DNA from 2 places in the Nonomuraea sp. NPDC049637 genome. Region 2 is predicted to be linked to the other one. Evidence: riboswitches for the same ligand, from Rfam matches in the RefSeq annotation. Region 2 holds a riboswitch; the other holds the start of a gene.
What was found. Region 2 has a riboswitch for cyclic di-AMP ahead of AB0J71_RS13440 (hypothetical protein). Riboswitches for the same ligand answer to the same signal wherever they lie in the genome.

Region 1 (7,568 bases), on a different contig from region 2:
CCGACGAGCAGGGCCCGCCCGAGCTCGCCGGGCGGCCCGAAGGCGGCAGCGCCGAACGCCAGGGTGAACGCCTGCGTGCCCGCGCCGAGCCCGATCGCGTACCCGCGGGTCATCCAGGTGCGATGCCGGGCCACGTCACGCCGCCGGATCGCGGCCAGGCCGAGCAGGAGGCAGACGGCCATGCCCGTCCCGAACAGCAGGCGGAAGGCGGCCAGCAGCGTCCCGTCGCCGGCGGGAAGGTCGGAGAAGAGCGTCAGCCACAACCCCGACAGCGCCGCGACCAGCCCGCACGCAACCAGCACCCGCCCGGCCGCGCGGTGCCACCCCGGCCGCCCGGCCCGGAACCGGGCCTGGAACTGGAACGTGCCGAGGACGCAGAACGCCAGCGAAGCCGGGATGTGCAGCAGCACCGGCACGGGCATGGCGAAGAAACGCGCGTTGTCCGCCGTGACCGGGGCGCCGGCGGCCAGTTCGGTCAGCCGGAGTGCGCCGGCGACCAGCGGGACGACGCTGAGCGCGAGCAGCCCGGCGGGTGCGATCCATCTCATGCCTGAGAGCGTGCCGCCCGCGCCCGTGCCCGGTCATCGCGCGGACGGCCCGTCCCGGTTCGCACCATCGGCGGGCGGGCGGTCGTACTTTCGGCCATCGAGCCGTCGCCTTTCGACCGTTGAGCGTCCGCGCAGGTCACGCCCACACTGGCGGCACATCAGCGGCACATCAGCGGCACGAGGGAGAAAACGATGAAGGCGTACGTCCTGCGCTCGTTCGGCTCGCCCGACCAGCTCGTCCTGACCGACGTCGAGCGGCCCGTGCCGCGCGACGACGAGGTGCTGGTCCGGGTGCGGGCCACGTCCGTGCAGCCCTACGACTGGCACTTCATGCGGGGGGAGCCGTACCTGGCCCGGATCATGGGCGGCGGGGTCGGGCTGCACCGGCCCCGTATCGCCGTCCTCGGGGCCGACGTGGCGGGGGAGGTCGAGGCGGCCGGCAAGGACGTCACGCTGTTCCGTCCCGGCGACGAGGTGTACGCCATGTCGCTGGGGGGCGGCTTCGGCGAGTACGTCTGCCTGCGGCAGGGCGAGGTGGCGCCCAAACCGGCGGGACTGTCGTTCGAGCAGGCGGCGGCGGTGCCGATGGCGGCCAACACCGCGCTGATCGCGCTGCGCGACGAGGGACGCCTCCAGCCGGGCCAGAAGGTGCTGGTCAACGGCGCGTCCGGCGGCGTGGGCACGTTCGCCGTGCAGCTCGCCAAGGCGCTGGGGGCGCACGTCACGGGCGTGTGCAGCGGGCGGAACGCGGACCTGGTGCGCTCGCTCGGCGCGGACGACGTCATCGACCACACCAAGGAGGACTTCGCGGCCTCGGGCCGGCGCTTCGACCTGCTGCTCGACGTGGCGGGCGGTCGCCGGCTCGCGGACTGCCGCCGGGTGCTGACCAGGAAGGGCACGTACGTGCTGGTCGGCGGGCCGGCCGGTCGCTGGGTGCAGCCGGCCGGCCACATGTTCGCCGCGCTCGCGTCGGGGCCCTTCGTCCCGCAGCGGATCGTCAGGGCGGACGTCGTCCGCTGCGGGAGCAACAGGGCGAACCTGCTGACGCTGACCGGGCTGATCGAGCGGGGCGCGGTCACCCCGGTCATCGACAGGACCTTCCCCTTCGGCGAGCTCCCGGCGGCCGTCCGCTACCAGGAGGAGGGGCACGCCCCGGGGAAGGTCGTCGTCACAGGGTCGCGGTGAGCATGGCGGGGGCGGGGGCCTTCTGGAGCTGCTTGTAGTCGGCCCAGCGCTTGACGCCCTTGGGGTCGGGGCGTACCGCGCCGACGAAGGCCTGCCTGCGCCACTGCGACAGGCGTTCCTCCTTCACCACGTCGCCGGTGTGGGGGGAGTGGACCATGTAGCCGGGTTTGGAGATCATGCCGACGTGGCCGAGGCCGCTGAAGAACACCAGGTCGCCTGGTTTGAGGTCCTTCCAGGAGATCTTCCTGGAGAAGGCGCCGTACTGCTCCGCGGCGGTTCTGGGGAGCTCGATGCCGGCGTCCTCGTAGGCCCGGAGCATGAGGCCCGAGCAGTCGTAGCCCCGTTCGCTGGCGCCGCCCCACACGTACGGGGTGCCGCGCTTGTCCATGGCGTATTCGAGGGCGACCTTCCAGGCCGGTTTCGGCACGTGCCGTTCCTGGACCTGTTTCACCTGGGGGCCGGTGAGGGTGACGGAGGGGGTGGGGGCGGCCGGAGCGGCGGGAGCCGCGGGGGCGGCAGGCGCGAGACCTGCGGCGCCCGCTGCCACCGCCAAAAAGATGGCGATGCTAGACAGGGGACTGTCCTTCCACGTGGCCGACCGGGTTAGCTGACGGGCTCGGGCCTGGAAGTAGCCCTACGGCGACGCTCTCGGGGGAGAGGCGCAGCCGATTCGCCCCGGGGGGAAAGATGGGTCCCCGGCTCCACGCAGCGGCTGCGTGGATTAGGCTCGTCGGACTCTAACGAAACGGTCAAAAGGTCGCAATCCCCCCAAAACGGGTTGTCCGGTTGTTGAGATGATGTGTTCGTCAGCCGAGACGAGCCGGTAAGGTACCGCCCATGGAGTCGCGTAACATCCGCCTGGCCGTCATCCCTGGGGATGGCATCGGCGCCGAGGTCGTAGCCGAAGGGCTCAAGGTCCTGGAGGCCGTGGGCACGAAGATCGAGCCCACCCACTACGACCTGGGCGCAGCCCGCTACCACCGCACGGGCGAGACGCTGCCCGACGCGGTGCTCGAAGAGCTGCGCGGCTACGACGCGATCCTGCTCGGCGCCGTGGGCGACCCCAGCGTGCCGCCCGGCATCCTGGAGCGCGACCTGCTGCTCAAGCTCCGGTTCGAGTTCGACCACTACGTCAACCTGCGGCCGGTCAAGCTGTTCCCCGGCGTCGAGACCGCGCTGGCCGGCGCCACCGCCGAGCACATCGACATGGTCGTCGTCCGCGAGGGCACCGAGGGCCTCTACGCGGGCACCGGCGGCGTCATGCGCCGCGGCACGCCGCACGAGATCGCCACCCAGGAGTCGCTGAACACCGCCCACGGCGTCGAGCGCGTCGTGCGTTACGCCTTCCAGAAGGCTCAGTCGCGGCCCCGCAAGAAGCTCACGCTCGTCCACAAGACGAACGTGCTCACCTTCGCCGGCGACCTGTGGCAGCGCACGGTCAACCGCGTGGCCGCGGAGTTCCCCGACGTCACCACCGACTACAGCCACATCGACGCGGCCTCGATGTTCTTCGTCACCCAGCCCGAGCGCTTCGACGTGATCGTCACCGACAACCTGTTCGGCGACATCATCACCGACCTCGGCGCCGCGATCGCCGGCGGCATCGGCCTGGCGGCCAGCGGCAACATCAACCCCGAGCGCACCTCGCCGAGCATGTTCGAGCCGGTGCACGGCAGCGCGCCCGACATCGCCGGTCAGGGTAAGGCCGACCCGACCGCCACCATCCTGTCCGTGGGCATGCTCCTCGACCACCTCGGCCTGCACGCCGAGGCCGCCAAGGTCGAGCAGGCCGTGGCCGCCGACATCGCCGAGCGGGTGACCGGCCGCGCCGGCCGCACGACCAGCGAGATCGGCGACGACATCGCCGCGCGAGTAGCCGGCTAGGACCGCCTAGCCCCGCACGCGCCTGGCGGTCCGAACGCGGACTGCCAGGCGCTTTTTCGCGTTCTTCGGGATTGAACCCCCCCAAGTGCCTCTTGCCATCCCAAATCGCGAGACACTAGGAAGTACGAATACTGCTCGCGGGCAGTAGCTACCAGAATCAGCTTTCGAGTCGCAGATTCGTAGAGAGAAGGACCGTCGTCATGACCATCGCTCAGAAGCTCAGCTTCGACGTGCAGCATTCCGACCACGCTCGCACCGCGGCCGAGCGGGAGCAGGTACTGGCGAACCCCGGGTTCGGGCAGGTCTTCACCGACCACATGATCTCGATCGACTACACCGACGGCGAGGGCTGGCACGACGCCAGGCTCATGCCGTACGGGCCGCTCTCGCTCGACCCCGCGACCTCGGTCTTCCACTATGCGCAGGAGCTGTTCGAGGGCCTGAAGGCGTACCGGCAGATCTCCGGTTCGATCGCGACCTTCCGCCCGTACGCGAACGCCGCCCGCTTCAACCGCTCGGCCGAGCGCATGGCCATGCCCGAACTGCCGGAGGAGGCGTTCGTCGAGTCGCTGGAGCTGCTGGTCTCGGCCGACAAGGAGTGGGTGCCGACCACCGAGGGCCACAGCCTCTACCTGCGCCCGTTCATGTTCGCCACGCAGGCCGGGCTCGGCGTCAACTATCCGTCGAAGACCTACAAGTACATGGTGATCGCCTCGCCGGCGGCCTCGTACTTCAGCGGCGGCATCAAGCCCGTCTCGGTCTGGCTGTCCACCGAGTACACGCGCGCCGCGCCCGGCGGCACCGGCTTCGCCAAGTGCGGCGGCAACTACGCCGCCGCCTTCGTCGCCCAGCGCCAGGCCGTCGACAACGGCTGCGACCAGGTCGTCTGGCTCGACGCCCACAAGCACGAGTACGTCGAGGAGATGGGCGGGATGAACCTGTTCTTCGTCTTCGGCAACAAGCTCGTCACCCCGGCGCTCACCGGCACCCTGCTGCCCGGCATCACCCGGGAGTCGATCCTGGAGATGGCCGGCGACCTCGGCCTGGAGGCCGAGGAGCGGCTGGTCTCGGTGGACGAGTGGGAGTCCGCCTGCGCCTCCGGCGAGCTGACCGAGGTGTTCGCGTGCGGCACCGCCGCCGTGGTCACGCCGGTGGGGTCGGTCAGGGGCGACGACCGTGCCTGGACCATCGCCGACGGCACCCCCGGCCCGGTGACGATGCGGGTGCGCGAGGAGCTCGTCGGCATCCAGTACGGCGCCCGTCCCGACACCCGCAACTGGATCCACAAGATCGGCTAGACGCGCGGACGGCCGGCGTTCAGGCGCCGGCCTCCGTCAGGGCCGCGGTGTCGACGTGGAGGTTCCACGGGTCGGGCAGGAACACCGGCTCGCCCAGGGAGACGACGTTCTCGCTGCGGTAGCGCCGCCCGCCCGGCCCGCCGAACAGCGTCACCAGCCGCTGGAACGGGTCGATCACCAGGTAGAGCGGCACCCCGCCGCGCGCGTAACCGCCCGTCTTGACGAAGTGCACGTCGTACGTCGTGGCCACCGAGACGACGTCCACGAGCAGGATCGTCGAGGCGCCGTGGACGGCGTGCTCCTCGTGCAGACGCGGCCGGGGCGGGACCACGGCCAGGTCGGGCACGTAGAGGTCGTGGCCGGGGCCCAGGTAGACGGTGATGTTCGGCCAGATCTCCCAGCCCCGGACCGCCGCCGCGGTGGCGAGCTGGAACAACGTCCGGGACAGGATCGTGTTGTGCTGCCAGGTGCCCGGCTCGTTCACCACGATCCGGCCCTGGACCGTCTCGATGCGGAACTCGGGGAACAGCTCGCGCACGGTGCGGTAGCGCTCTTCCAGGGGCCTGACCATGCCGCCGTCCTCATGCTTCGCCGGGGGGTTTCCGAAGGATCACTCAGAGTAACGGCGGCGGCGTCCCGCGATCTAGTGGTTCTTCCTGATCATCGTGATCCCGTCGGCGACCGGCAGCATGACCACGCTCACCCGCGGGTCCTCGATCACCAGGTCGTTGAACTCGCGGATCTGCACCGTCGTCGTCTCCGAGTGCGCCGGGTCGGCCACGTGCCCGCTGCGCAGCGTGTTGTCGGCCAGCAGCAGGCCGCCCGGCCGCAGCCGCTCGACCAGCAACTCGTAGTAACCGGGGTAGTTGCCCTTGTCGGCGTCGAGGAAGGCCAGGTCGATCGGCTCGTCGAACGCGGCCAGCGTCTCCAGGGCGGGCCCGAGCGTCAGCGAGACGCGGTCGGTCACGCCGGCCCGCTCCCAGTAGCGCCGGGCGATCGACGTCCACTCCTCGCTCACGTCGAAGCAGTGCAGCCGCCCGCCGGACAACCCCCGCGCGATGCACACCGACGAGTAGCCGGTGAACGTGCCCACCTCGACCGCCACGGCCGGGGCCGTGAGCTGGGTCAGCATGGTGAGGAACCGGCCCTGGTCGGCGGAGATCTGCATCCTGGCGGCGTCGCCCGTCGCCTCGGCGGTCTCCCGCGCCAGCTCGTCGAGCAGGGGGTCGGGCGGGGTGGAGTGGTCGAGGATGTACCGGCCCACCGCGGGGTCGAGGAGGTTCGCCTTCATGAAGGTCATTCTCCCCTCACAGCGTTCTCTCATCGTCATCAGGTACCAATGAGGGAGCCGCCCCGGCCGGCTGTCCGGAGAGGGGTTCCGGCGTTGGTAGGGTCTGCGCGATCGGTGAGCTGGAAGTGGGCGGATGATGAAGCGGTTGGTTGCGGTCGTGGTCGCGTGTGCGGCGCTGGTGGTGCTGGGTGTGCTGGCCTTCTCGGAGCCGGGTGAGACGGCCGGGTCGGTACGCCTGACCAGGCAGCTCGACGGTTCGATGGTGCTGGCCGACAGGTCCAGCCACGCACCCGTCCTCGACGTGTACGAGGACTTCGACTGCCCGATCTGCAAGGAGATGCACGCCAAGGTCGACGGCACGATCCAGAAGCTGGCCAGGGAGGGCAGGCTCAAGGTCGTCTTCCACCCCGTGACGATCTTCCAGGACGAGCCCATGCGCTCCAACTCCATCAGGGCCGCGGCCGCCGCCCGATGCGTGCCGGAGGAGAACTGGCTGGCCTTCAGGGACGAGCTCTACGCCATGCAGCCCGCCCCGCACGGCTCGGCCTCGGGCTTCACCGTCGCGGAGCTGGTGGCCGCCGCCAGGAAGGCCGGCGCCTCGGTGGACGAGTGCGTGACCTCGCAGTCGTACGCCAAGACCCACCTGGCGGAGACCTCGAAGATCCGCATCCAGGGCACGCCGACCGTCCTGCTCGACGGGCAGCAGCTCGGCAACGAGGTGTTCGACCCGGCGGCGCTCGAACGCGCCGTCACCGGGGGCGCGGGCGTGCAAGTGTAAAGCTCGTGTCCACAAGTTGAGACCGATGTGCCAGATGGTGAATCCCTGTGGCAGACTGACAGGCACCATGTTCTACGGTCTGCTCATTATCGGCAGGCGCGCTGGCTGACAAAGGGACACCGCCAGCGCGCAGACCTCTCACGTCCGTGAGGGGTCTTTTTGTTTTCCAGAACACGGATCCGAAAGAAGAGACTTCATGGCCGACGACCGCTTCCACGTCTACGACACGACCCTGCGCGACGGCGCGCAGCAGGAAGGACTCAACCTCACCGTCGTCGACAAGCTCGCCATCGCACGGCAGCTGGACAGCCTGGGCGTCGGTTTCATCGAGGGGGGCTGGCCGGGCGCCAACCCCAAGGACACAGAGTTCTTCAGGCGCGCTCGAACAGAGCTCGACCTGAAGCACGCGCAGCTCGCCGCGTTCGGCGCGACCCGCCGGGCCGGTGTGAAGGCCGCCGACGACCCATTGGTAGCCGCATTGCGCGAATCCGGCGCGCCGGTCGTGACCCTTGTCGCCAAGAGCCACGACCGGCACGTGGAGCTGGCCCTCCGCACGACTCTCCAGGAGAACCTCGCGATGATCC
Region 2 (7,568 bases):
CAGCACTCCGCCGATGTCGAACACGACCGCATCGATTTTCATACGCTCCTCCTGTGAACTGTTTCAACCAAGGTAAAGAAGGAACGTGTCCGTGTCCATACCCTTGACGGCTCACAGAGGCGGCTCAAACTGAAACGGTGATCCCTGGCAACTGGTACAACATCGTTCCCGATCTTCCCGTGCCGCCTCCGCCGCCCCTGCACCCCGGCACCCGCCGTCCTGTCGGGCCGGACGACCTCGCGCCGCTGTTCCCCATGGAGCTCATCGCGCAGGAGGTCAGCGGCGACCGCTACGTGCCCATCCCCAAGGAGGTCATCGACGTCTACCGGCTGTGGCGGCCCACGCCGCTGATCAGGGCGCACCGGCTGGAGAAGGCCCTCGACACGCCGGCCCGCATCTACTACAAGTACGAGGGCGTCTCACCGGCCGGGTCGCACAAGGCGAACACCGCCGTGCCGCAGGCGTACTACAACGCCAAGGAAGGCGTGCGGCTGCTGACCACGGAGACCGGCGCGGGACAGTGGGGGTCGGCCCTGGCGTTCGCCTGCGCCCAGTTCGACGTCGAATGCCGGATCTGGATGGTTCGGGCGTCCTACGACCAGAAGCCGTACCGGCGCTCGCTCATGCGCGTGTACGGCGCCACCGTCAACCCCAGCCCCTCACCCCTCACCGGCGCGGGCAGCAAGGCGCTGGCCGACGACCCCGCCTCCCCCGGCAGCCTGGGCCTGGCGATCAGCGAGGCGGTCGAGGTGGCCGCCGCGACCCCCGAGGCCCGGTACGCGCTCGGCTCGGTGCTGAACCACGTCCTGATGCACCAGACGGTGATCGGCGAGGAGGCCCTGGCGCAGCTGCCGGAGCTGCCGGACCTGGTCATCGGCTGCACCGGCGGCGGCTCCAACTTCGCCGGTCTCGCCTTCCCCTTCCTGCGGGAGAAGCTGGCCGGACGGATCGGCACCCGGTTCAGGGCCGTCGAGCCGGCCGCCTGCCCGTCGTTCACCCGCGGCGTGTACGCCTACGACTTCGGCGACACCGCCGGGCTGACGCCGCTGCTGAAGATGCACACCCTCGGGCACTCCTTCGTCCCCGACCCGATCCACGCCGGCGGGCTGCGCTATCACGGCATGGCGCCGCTGCTGTCCCACATGTACGAGCTGGGCCTGTTCGAGGCGGTGACCCGTACCCAGAGCGAGTGTTTCGAGGCGGGTGTGCGCTTCGCACGGACCGAGGGCATCGTCCCGGCCCCCGAGCCCACGCACGCGCTGGCCGAGACCATCGCCGAAGCGCTGCGCTGCAAGGAGAGCGGCGAGGAGAAGGTGATCCTCACCGCGCTGTGCGGGCACGGCCACTTCGACCTGGCCGCCTACGACCGCCACCTGGCCGGCGAACTGGAGGACTACTCGCTTCCGCAGGAGCGCCTCGACCAGGCGCTCACCGAACTGCCCGGCTGAAGACGACACGGGTGGCCGCGAGAGCGCGGCCACCCGTGTTCAGTTCGCGTTCGGGCGCTTCCTGTGGTTCGCCTTCTTCTTCTTGCGCGCCCTGCCCTTGCGTGCACGTTTCGCCATGGGCTCACCTCCAGCGGTCGGGATCGTGACCCTCAAGGTCTCCCCTGCCCGCGGCTCGCACAAGCGATACGCCGTGACCTAACATTCCTCAACAAACTCGTGTCATAATTTGGTGGAATCTGTTGGAAGGGGTGGGCGTGCTCGCACAGCAGCGTCAGCAGACGATCCTGGAACGCGTACGCAGCAGCGGCGGCGTCCGGGTGGCCGACCTCGTGCGCGAGCTCGGCGTCTCCGACATGACGATACGCCGCGACCTTGAGGTGCTGGCCGAGCGCGGGCTGCTGGAGAAGGTTCATGGTGGCGCGACGGCCCTCGGCCCTGGCTCGACCGAGGAGCCGGGCTTCACCGCCAAGTCCGCCCGCCAGCAGCAGGAGAAGGAGGCCATCGCGCGGCACGCGGCCACTCTCGTCCGGCCGGGCACCGCCGTGGCGCTCTCCGCCGGCACCACCATATGGGCGCTGGCCCACCATCTGGTCGCGGTGCCCGAGCTGACCGTGATCACCAATTCGATCCCCGTCGCCGAGGTCTTCCACCGCAACCCGCGCGCCGACCGCACGGTCGTGCTGACCGGCGGCGTGCGCACCCCCTCCGACGCGCTCGTCGGCCCCGTGGCGGTGGCGGCCATCCGCCGCCTGCACGTGGACACGCTCTTCCTCGGGGTGCACGGCATGAGCCTGCGCGCCGGGTTCACCACGCCCAACCTGCTGGAGTCCGAGACCGACAGGGAGCTGGTGGCCGCGGCGCACCGGCTGGTGGTCCCCGCCGACCACACCAAGTGGAACACGGTCGGCATCAGCACGATCGCCGAGCTGACCGAGGCCGACGTGGTCATCAGCGACGCGGGGCTGCCCGAGGAAGCACGCACCGAACTGGCCGAACGGGCCGGAGAACTGATCATCGCGGAGGGCACGCCTTGAAGCGCACCATCACCCACCTGGCAGACGGCCGAGAGCTGATCTACTTCGACCGGCGCGACGACGCCGACCGGAGCGCGATCGACCGGCGGCCGCTCGACCCGCGGCCGGTGGCCTCCGAGCTGCGCTACGACCCGCTGACCGAGGAGTGGATCGCGATCGCCGGCCATCGGCAGACGCGCACGTTCCTGCCGCCGGCCGACGAGTGCCCGTTGTGCCCGTCGTCCGACACGCGGGCGTCGGAGATCCCGGCCCACGACTATGACGTGGTGGTGTTCGAGAACCGCTTTCCCTCTTTCTCCGGAAATTTTGGGACTTACGGGGATGTCGGCGGCCTGAGTGAGGTGCGGCCGGGTGTCGGGCGGTGTGAGGTGGTCTGCTTCACCTCCGACCACTCCTCCTCCTTCTCCAGGCTCTCCAACGCCCAGGTCAGGCTGGTGATGGAGGCGTGGGCCGACCGCACGGCCGAGCTGTCCGGCATCGAGGGCGTCGAGCAGGTGTTCTGCTTCGAGAACAGGGGTGAGGAGATCGGCATCACGCTCCCCCACCCGCACGGGCAGATCTACGCCTACCCCTACGTGACCCCGCGCACCAAGCTCCAGCTCGGGGCCGCCTCGCGGCACACGGGCGGCAACCTGTTCGCCGACGTGCTGGCCGCCGAGCGGGCCGCCGGCACGCGGGTGGTGGCCGCCAACGAGCTCTGGACGGCGTTCGTCCCGGCCGCCGCGCGCTGGCCGTTCGAGGTGCACGTGTATCCGCACCGGCAGGTGCCCGACCTGGCGGCGCTGTCGGAGGAGGAGCGGGCCGCGTTCGCGCCGCTGTACACCTCGGTGCTGCGGGCGCTCGACGCGCTGTTCGGGGTGTCGATGCCGTACATCTCCGCCTGGCACCAGGCGCCGGTGCGGTACGGCCGCGAGCTGGCCTACCTGCACCTGGAGCTGTTCAGCATCAGGCGGGCGCCCGGGAAGCTGAAGTACCTGGCGGGCTCGGAGTCGGCCATGGGTGCCTTCGTCAACGACGTGCTGCCGGAGGAGGCGGCACGCATGTTGCGATCACGAATTGATCACTAATTGGTTTCTCATTAAAGTCGCATGACTCGTGATCTACCACTAATATCCCGTTAGACACCGGCCATAACGGTCGTTGTACGCCTAATCCCGGGCGTGTTGCCCGGGAGCCGGGGACCCATCGCATCCGGGGTGAATCCGCGCAAGTGGTAGGGAATGCTCCCGTGCCCGAACCCGTCAGCTAACCCGGCCGGCAGAGGGAGAGGAACAACCACGTGGCGGCTTCGTCCCCCGCGAGTCTTGCCGTCGGTCTCATCACCGCCACCGCCCTGCTCGTCCAGCCGGCCGCCGCCTCAGTCTCGGCGTCAGCCGCGCCCAAGCCGTCGGAGGCGCAGCTGCGGGCCCAGCTCAAGCAGCTCAACCGCAAGGTCGACAAGCTGATCGAGACGTACAACCTCAAGCGGGTCGAGCTGGCCAAGGCCCAGCAGGCCGCCACCGCGGCCCAGCAGCGGCTCACCGCCGCCGAGCAGGCGGTCGCCACGGCCGAGCAGCGGGTCGCCGAGATCGCCCGGCTGCGCTACCAGAGCCGCGACGCCTCCCTGCCGGGCTTCATGCTGACCCCGGACGGCGGCGGCGCGGCCGTGCTCGAACAGCTCACCGCCGAGCAGCAGGCGGTCGTGGACAGCGTGGCCAAGGCCCGCGACGACCAGAAGAAGGCCGCCACGGCCGCCGCCGCGCTCGCGACGCAGCTGAAGGCGGGCACGGCGGAGGTGGCCGAGCAGCGCGACGACGCCCAGGACGTCATCGACGACATCAAGAAGAAGCTCCAGGACCTCGTGCCGTTCGGGCCGGGCAAGAAGTCCGACGGGAGCTGGGCGCCCGAGCTGCCGGCCGGCTCGGACAACATCACGCCGCGCACCCGGCTGATGCGCGCGCAGGTGCAGAAGAACTTCTCGCTGCCGTACGAGGTGGGCTGCTTCCGGGCCGGCTCCAGCGGCGAGCACCCGCTCGGCCGGGCCTGCGACTTCATGATGAGCACTGGCGGCACCATGCCGAGCGCCGTCAACAACGCGCTCGGCGACCGGCTGGCCGACTGGGCCCTGAAGAACAAGGCCAAGCTGGGCGTCAAGTACGTGATCTGGAAGCAGCGCATCAACCAGGGCTCGGGCTGGCGCTCGATGTCCGACCGCGGCAGCATCACCGAGAACCACTACGACCACGTGCACATCTCGATGAACTAGCCGCGGGGCCGGCGGCTCAGCGGATGCCGGTCAGCTTGTCGGGGTTGGTGACGGAGTAGACGGCGGCGATCCGGTCGCCCTCGGGCGTGAGATCGACGACGACCACGGCCAGCGGGCCGTCACCGGAGAAGACCAGCGCGCACGGATCCCCGGCCACCCGCCGGTAGCGCAGGTCCACCGCGCCGGGGGTCAGCGTCGCGGCCACGGACATGAAGATCGCGGCCACCTCGTCCCGGCCGTGGACCGGGTGCAGGCTGGTGGCGGGCCCCTTGCCGCCGCCGTCGGTCCACAGGGTCACCTCCGGCGCCAGCACCTCCAGCAAAGCCCGCAGGTCACCGCCGAGGGCCGCCGCGGCGAACCGCTCGGTCACCTCGGCGTGCACGCCGGGCTCGGTCCGGTGACGCGGACGGCGGGCATGAACGTGGCGACGGGCGCGGGCCGCGAGCTGCCGGACGGCCGCCGGCGTGCGCCCGAGGATGTCGGCCGTCTCCGGATGGCTGAACCCGAACACCTCGTGCAGCACGAAGACGGCTCGTTCCAGCGGTGACAGCGTCTCCAGCACGACCAGCACCGCCATCGACAACGACTCCCCGCTCCCGGCGGCGCCCCCGGCGTTGTCCGGGGCCGTGACCAGCGGTTCCGGCAGCCACGGGCCGACGTAGGTCTCCTGCCGGCGGCTCAGGTCCGCCCGCCGGGCGAGCGCCTGGTTCACCGCGATCCGCACCAGGTAGGCCCGGACGTTCTCCACCGGTCCGGCGTCCGGCCTGCGGTGCCGGGCGGACCAGGCCAGCCACGCCTCCTGCAGCACGTCCTCGGTGTCGGCGACGCTGCCGAGCATGTTGTAGACCACGGAGAACAGCAGTTCCCGGTAGCCGAGGAACTGCTCGGTGGCGGCGTCGGCGGGCTGCCGCGGGGTCGGTGTCATGGCGGGCCTCCTCATCTGTCGCAACCGAAGAGTCCCGACGGGCGGAGATTGTGACATGAAGCCATCAAGCGTGATCTATGCCACTCATGTCACAGTTCCCGGCCGGTTGCCCCTCTGTGGTGGCGTCCGAGGGTTCACGACTCACGAGGGAGAGCTTCGATGCGTACATTGATCCGCGACGTCAGGGTGTTCGACGGCGAGCACACCATCGCGACGGCCGACGTGGTGATCGAGAACGATCTGATCGCCGCCGTCGGCTCCGGCGCGGACCACCCGGCCGATGCCGAGGTGGACGGCACGGGCAGGACGCTGCTGCCCGGCCTGATCGACGCGCACACCCACGTGTTCGACGGCAGCCTGGCCCAGGCCCTGCGGTACGGGGTCACCACCGAGCTCGACATGTTCTGCCTCCCGCAGATGCTCGCCGGGCAGCGGCGGCTGGCCGCCGAGAACGACGACGTGGCCGACCTGCGCAGCGCCGGCACGCTGGCCACCGCGCCCGGCGGGCACCCGACCCAGCTGCTGGCGGCCCTGGCGGGCACCGTCCTGGACGGGCTCGACGGCACGGCGATCGACTTCGTCTCCGACCCGGCGCAGGCGCCGGCGTTCGTCCGGGCCAGGCTGGCCGAGGGGGCCGACTACCTCAAAATCGTCATCGACGACGGCGCCGTGCACGGGGCCGACCTGCCCGTCATGACGGCGGAGGTCGCCGCCGCCCTGGCAGCGGCGGCGCACGAGGCGGGCCTGCTGGTCATCGCCCACGCGATCACCGCCGCCGAGGTGGGGATCGCGCTGGACGCCGGCGTCGACGGCCTGGCTCACGTGTGGACCGACCTGGCGCCGGACGACCCGGCCTCGCCGCGCCTGGCCGGGCGCGTGCGCGACCAGGGCGTCTTCGTGGTGACGACGCTGGCCTACTTCGAGGCGATCACTGCTCAGCACGTCGAGACCGCCGACTGCGCCCGCCCCGGCAGCTCCGCCAACGCCGTCGGCGCGCTGCGGGCCCTGCGTCACGCGGGTGTGCCGCTGCTCGCCGGGACCGACGCCACCCCGTTCGTGCCCGCCCACGGCGCCGGTCTGCACCGCGAGCTGCGGTTGCTCACCGAGGCCGGGCTCGGCGGGGAGGAGGCGCTGGCCGCCGCGACCAGCGTGCCGGCCCGGCACTTCGGACTGGCCGACCGCGGCCGGATCGCCCCCGGCCTGCGCGCGGACCTGGTGCTGGTCGAGGGCGACGCCACCCGGGACGTCACCGCCGTGGGCGACATCGCCGAGGTCTGGCGTCGCGGGGTGCGTCAGGCCCGGTAGCCCCCTGCCCGTGGCGGGCGGCCGGCTCAGCCGAGCGTGAGGGGGTTGACCAGGTCGGCGTAGACCAGCAGACCGGCCATGATGATCAGCACGAACGCCATCGCGTACGTGAGCGGCAGCACCTTGGCGATGTCGACGTAGCGGGGCTCGGGGCGGCGCATGATCTTGGCGTAGCCGCGCTTGACGCCCTCCCACAGGCCGCCCGCGATGTGGCCGCCGTCGAGGGGCAGCAGCGGGATCAGGTTGAACAGGCCGATCGCCAGGTTGAACCCGGCCAGCAGGCTGACGAAGGTGAACAGCTTGCTCTTGTTGGACATGTCGGAGGCCAGGATCTCGCCGCCGAGCCGGCCCGCGCCCACCACGCCGACCGGGCCCTCGGGGTCGCGCTTGTCGCCGGAGAAGGCGGCGTTCCAGACGCCGACCATCTTCGCCGGCAGGTTGACCATCGAGCCCACCACGCGGCCGGTCAGGTCGGTCATGTAGCCCGGCACCTGGCCGATGCTCTGCTGCTCGAAGACCTGGGAGGGCACGACGCCGAGGAACCCGACGCCCTTGTCGATCTTGGTCTCGTCGGCCGGGTTCGCCATGTCGCGGGCGATGAGCGTGACGTC

Region 1: it holds a riboswitch for cyclic di-AMP, as region 2 does, so the genes downstream of both, AB0J71_RS04505 (C40 family peptidase) here and AB0J71_RS13440 (hypothetical protein) in region 2, are expected to answer to the same signal.

Annotation. Positions count from the first base shown of each region.
Region 1 covers NZ_JBFAOM010000002.1:425,243-432,810, reverse strand. The annotation lists gene AB0J71_RS04515 (DUF2306 domain-containing protein) at 1-548, opposite strand, end outside; gene AB0J71_RS04510 (NAD(P)-dependent alcohol dehydrogenase) at 741-1,733, shown strand; gene AB0J71_RS04505 (C40 family peptidase) at 1,717-2,280, opposite strand; cyclic di-AMP (ydaO/yuaA leader) riboswitch at 2,311-2,471, opposite strand; gene AB0J71_RS04500 (3-isopropylmalate dehydrogenase) at 2,571-3,617, shown strand; gene AB0J71_RS04495 (branched-chain amino acid aminotransferase) at 3,818-4,915, shown strand; gene AB0J71_RS04490 (Uma2 family endonuclease) at 4,935-5,486, opposite strand; gene AB0J71_RS04485 (O-methyltransferase) at 5,559-6,206, opposite strand; gene AB0J71_RS04480 (thioredoxin domain-containing protein) at 6,340-6,984, shown strand; gene cimA (citramalate synthase) at 7,181-7,568, shown strand, end outside.
Region 2 covers NZ_JBFAOM010000008.1:12,951-20,518, forward strand. The annotation lists gene AB0J71_RS13420 (HAD family phosphatase) at 1-42, opposite strand, end outside; partial or broken gene AB0J71_RS13425 (TrpB-like pyridoxal phosphate-dependent enzyme) at 132-1,448, shown strand; gene AB0J71_RS13430 (DeoR/GlpR family DNA-binding transcription regulator) at 1,703-2,482, shown strand; gene galT (galactose-1-phosphate uridylyltransferase) at 2,479-3,549, shown strand; cyclic di-AMP (ydaO/yuaA leader) riboswitch at 3,618-3,756, shown strand; gene AB0J71_RS13440 (hypothetical protein) at 3,762-4,727, shown strand; gene sigJ (RNA polymerase sigma factor SigJ) at 4,744-5,652, opposite strand; gene AB0J71_RS13450 (amidohydrolase family protein) at 5,812-6,957, shown strand; gene AB0J71_RS13455 (M50 family metallopeptidase) at 6,984-7,568, opposite strand, start outside.